Regions from separate parts of the Azospirillum palustre genome, predicted to be linked through region 2. Evidence: predicted binding sites of a transcription regulator. Region 2 holds the regulator's gene; the other holds the start of a gene.
What was found. Region 2 encodes LexA, which represses DNA repair genes until DNA is damaged. Its sites were predicted from a motif close to ATGTTCTANTTTGGTTC; they were not measured.
Positions count from the first base shown of each region.

Region 1: CRT60_RS33840 (PA0069 family radical SAM protein) is a predicted target of LexA. The motif match lies at 822-838, and genes of this name have one in related genera.

Region 1 is NZ_PDKW01000043.1:2,434,351-2,436,815, forward strand. It holds gene ahcY (adenosylhomocysteinase) at 1-645, opposite strand, end outside; gene CRT60_RS33840 (PA0069 family radical SAM protein) at 865-1,956, shown strand; gene CRT60_RS37395 (hypothetical protein) at 2,006-2,465, opposite strand, start outside.
Region 2 is NZ_PDKW01000043.1:1,451,319-1,453,783, forward strand. It holds gene CRT60_RS29205 (molybdopterin molybdotransferase MoeA) at 1-754, shown strand, start outside; gene lexA (transcriptional repressor LexA) at 965-1,690, shown strand; gene CRT60_RS37620 (ComEC/Rec2 family competence protein) at 1,764-2,465, opposite strand, start outside.

The DNA.
Region 1 (2,465 bases), 980 kb from region 2:
GCCGGCGACCATCACGTCGGTGGCGCGCTTGATGCCGTCGACCAGCGACTCACGGCAACCGTAGAGGTTGTCGAACTTCGACTTGGTGACGCTGTCGTTCACGTTGATGGCCGGAACCTTCAGCGTGCCCTTCTTCATCATCTCATAGAGACGATGGACGCCGGTGGTGGTCTCCTCCGACAGGCCGCGGACGCCGTCCAGCATCTCCGGATACTTGTCGTGCATGATCTGGGTGACGTCGCCGCCATCGTCCAGGATCATGTTCGGGGTCCAGCCATCGGGGCCGCGCAGCGTCTGCTCGATGCACCACCAGAACTCCTCCTCCGTCTCGCCCTTCCAGGCGAAGACCGGGATGCCGGCGGCGGCGATGGCGGCGGCGGCCTGGTCCTGGGTCGAGAAGATGTTGCAGGAGGACCAGCGCACGGTGGCGCCGAGCGCCGTCAGCGTCTCGATCAGCACGGCGGTCTGGATGGTCATGTGCAGGCAGCCGACGATGCGGGCGCCGGCCAGCGGCTTGGAGTTGCCGAATTCCGACCGCAGGGCCATCAGGCCCGGCATCTCGGTCTCGGCGATGGTGATCTCCTTGCGGCCCCAGTTCGCGAGGCTGATGTCCTTGACCTTGTAGTCCGTGAATTCGGCGGCCATGAGGGATGACTCCTGGTGGGCGGTGACGGTCGGGCAGCGGAATTCCAGGCACGCCGGATCCCCGGCCCTGCCGCTGTCGTTGGCCATGGATGTATCAGCGGTCCCGGAACCATGCAAGCATAAAGATATCTTTATGTTTGTTCGGTAGCGGAAGCAATGGCGGGACTTCGCCCCGTTTGTTCGCTTTACGTTCCATTTTGCCCCGGCTAAGCTGCGGCCATGGACGAGATACGGCGATCCCCGATCAAGGGCCGCGGGGCAGTCAGCAACGCCACCGGGCGGTTCGAACGCGAGACCCGCGTCCTGACCGACGACGGTTGGACCGGCTATGCGGAGAGCGGCAACGAGGCGCTGTCCGATCCGGTCCGCACCACCGTCTCGCCGGCCTCGGCCAAGTCGATCGTCACCGCCAACCAGTCGCCCGACATTCCCTTCGACCGCTCGGTGAACCCCTATCAGGGCTGCGAGCATGCCTGCATCTATTGCTTCGCCCGGCCGACCCACGCGTATCTGGGCCTGTCGCCGGGGCTGGATTTCGAGACGAAGCTGTTCGCCAAGCGCAACGCGGCGGAGTTGCTGGCCAAGGAGCTGCGGGCGAAATCCTATGTCTGCCAGCCGCTGGCGCTGGGGGCCAACACCGATCCCTACCAGCCCATCGAGCGGACGGAGGGCATCACCCGCCGGGTGCTGGAGGTCTGCCGCGACTTCAACCAGCCGGTCAGCATCATCACCAAGTCGGCGCTGGTCCTGCGCGACCTCGACATCCTGGCGCCGATGGCGGCGCAAGGGCTGGCATCGGTCGCGGTCTCGGTGACGACGCTGGACCGCGATCTCGCCCGGACGATGGAGCCGCGGGCCAGCACCCCGCCCCGCCGGCTGGAGGCGATCCGCGCCCTGTCGGAAGCCGGCGTGCCGGTGGCGGTCCTCGCCAGCCCGATGATCCCGGCGCTGAACGACCATGAGTTGGAGGCCATTCTGGAGGCGGCGGCCGGCGCCGGGGCGACTGCCGCCAACTATATCCTGCTGCGCCTGCCGCTGGAGATCGCCTCCCTGTTCGAGGAATGGCTGCGCGTCCACGCTCCCAACCGCGCCGACCGCGTGCTGAGCCTGATGCGGCAGAGCCGCGACGGCGCGCTCTACCGCTCCGGATTCGGCACGCGGATGAAGGGCAGCGGTCCCTATGCCGAGCTGCTGCGCCACCGCTTCAAACTGGCCTGCCGGAAGCATGGGCTGGGCGGCCGGAGCTGGCAGCTCGATTGCAGCCGTTTCCGGGTGCCGCCGGCGGTGGGGGACCAGCTGTCGCTTCTGTGAGGGGATGGAACAGCGTGGAACGGTTTCCGGCGGTTGTTCCATCCACCACCTACCGGTGGCGCGGCAGGGTCGTTGGGTAAGGCGACCGCTTATAAGCCCTCTCCCCCCTGGGGAGAGGGTTGGGTGAGGGGGGCAGCGCGGACGGAACGACCGCGCCAGGGGATTGCCAAGGGGCAGCATGCCCCTTGGCGGCGCGCGGGTCGCGCGCCGGCCCCCTCACCCTCCCCACGCCTGCGGCGCGGGTCCCCTCCCTCTCCCCGGGGGAGAGAGGGCAATCCGCGGTGCCCTCGCACAGGCTACCGGAAAGGTCGTCATCGAGTTCGGGGACGGGCTGACGATCTGGTTGCGTGGTTTGCCGCTTGGAGGCTGGAGTATAGAGGCCGGCGAACAGCCCCAGCCGTTCGGCCAGCCAGCGGACGGTGGCGGGATCGCCCGACGTGACCAGCCGCTCGATCTGCTCGGCGACCAGGATGCGCAGCGAGGACAGGCGCAGTTCGGCCTCGCGGTTC
Region 2 (2,465 bases):
TGCGCTGGCCGCCGGCGGCAACGTGCCGTGGCTGTCGGTCCACCGCCGGCCGCGTATCGCCATCCTCGCCACCGGCGACGAGATCGCCCTGCCCGGCGACCCGCTGGGTCCGAGCCAGATCGTCAGCACAAATGCGCTCGGCCTCTGCGCCCTGGTGGCCGCCCAGGGCGGGCTCGCCCACAATCTGGGCGTCGCCAAGGACACGCCGGAGAGCGTGGCGGCCCTGGCGAAGGGGGCCGCCGGCTGCGACCTGCTGGTCACCACCGGCGGGGCGGCACATGGCGATTACGATTTCGTGCGCGATGTGCTGGCCGAACGCGGCGTGGCGCTGGAGGTGCAGACGGTGGCGATGCGTCCGGGCAAGGCCTTGATGTTCGGCCGTGCCGGATCGGTGCCGCTGCTGGGATTGCCCGGCAACCCGGTGTCCACCGGCGTCACCGCGCTCCTGTTCCTCCGCCCGATCCTGCGCGTGCTGCAGGGCCTGCCGCCGGAGGACGACCGCCTGCCGCTGCGCGCCCGCTTGACCGGCCCGCTGAGGGCCAACGACCGGCGCGAGGAATATCTGCGCGCCACGCTGGCCGCCGGCCCGGACGGTGTCCTGACCGTGACGCCCTTCGCCCGGCAGGACAGCGCCATCACCACCCTGTACGCCCAGGCCGATTGCCTGATTCCCCGCCCGCCCCATGCCGATCCCGAGCCGGCCGGCGCGATGGTGACCGTGCTTCCTTTGACGGATGGAGCGCTCAGCATTTAGACTTGGGCGAGGCGCCTGGAACGGCGCTTGGACGAGCACTGGAACAGGTGAACATCCCCCGGAAAACTGTTTCACCGCGTTCCAAATGTTCCACACAAGTTCTAAAAGAAGCCGATGCGGGGCTTGACGCGCAGCAGGAACCAAACTAGAACATGGAGCAACGTTTAGTTTTTGTTCCATCTTCAGTCTGGCCGAGGCCGGGAGGCATCCATGCTCACGCGCAAGCAGCACGAATTGCTGCTGTTCATCCACGAACGGCTTGGCCAGGGCGGTGTCTCGCCGTCGTTCGACGAGATGAAGGACGCCCTGGGCCTGAAGTCCAAGTCGGGTATCCATCGCCTGATCACCGGGCTGGAGGAGCGCGGGTTCATCCGCCGCCTGCCCCATCGGGCCCGTGCGCTGGAGGTTCTGCGCCTTCCCGAGGGTCTCGACGCCTCCCGCAACCGGACCGCGGCTCCCAAGCCGAAGTTCCAGCCCAACGTCATCAAGGGCGATTTCGCCTTCGCCGGCCGCGATGCCGCTTCCCCCGCCCCGACCCCGGCCGCCGCGAACGAGACGGTGCAGCTCCCGCTCTATGGCCGGATCGCCGCCGGTACGCCGATCGAGGCCCTGCGCGACAACAGCGCCTTCGTCGACGTTCCGGCCTCGATGTTGACCGGTGGCGACCATTATGCGCTGGAGGTTTCCGGCGACTCGATGATCGAAGCCGGCATCCTCGACCACGACACCATCGTCATCCAGCGCTGCGATGCGGCCGAAAACGGCACGATTGTCGTCGCTCTGGTGGACGAGGGCGAAGTGACGCTGAAGCGCCTGCGCCGCAAGGGCAACACCATCGCCCTGGAGCCCGCCAACGCCGCCTACGAAACCCGCATCTTCGGCGCCGACCGCGTCCGCGTGCAGGGCAAGCTGGTCGGTCTGGTGCGCAAGTACTGAGCTTTTCGTGCCCGGCCGCCGCTCCCCTCCTCCGCCCCTGCGGAGGAGGGGAGCGGCGAGGTCCAAGCTCCTCTCACTTCCCTCCGGTCCAGGGCCGATCTCCCCTCAGCCCGCGCACCGTCTTCACCGCCACCCCCTCGGCGGTCACCGTCAGCGTATGCGCGCCTTCATGGCGCAGGATCCAGCGGTCCACCACCAGCTCCCCCCGGCAGCGCCGCGCCACCTCCGCCGTCACCACCGCATCGACCGCCCCGCAGTCCTCGTCCAGCGCATCCGGCAGCCGCAACAAGGCCACCGTCTTTCCCTGCACCCGGTACAGGCAGCCAAGTGCGTCGCAGTCCAGCGAGCGCCCTCCCCCGCTCCATCCCCCGTCACCCGGCCAGGGATCGGCCGGCGACCGCTCGCCATCGCGCTCCCGCCAGGTTTCGGTCATCCGCCCGCCGCCCTTGACCGACGCGCTGAGCCGTCCGTCCGGCAGCCTGACCGCCATCACCGTGCCGTCGCCGGCCACCAGCACATCCGGCCGCACCGCCAGCATCGGCGAGGCCAGTCCCGCCAGGACCGGCAGCATCCCCAGCCAACGCCACCACCGCGTCCACAGGCACAGCCAAATCCCACCCATCACCAGCAGCGCGAACCCGTCCGCCGGCATCGCCGGCACGGTCAGCGACGCCCAGGGGAGGCGGCCGAAGAACTCCGCCGTCCAGATCACCGCCCGGTCACCCCAGTTCATGGCGATCAGCGCCGGCGCCTCCAGCCCGAAGGGCAGCAGCGC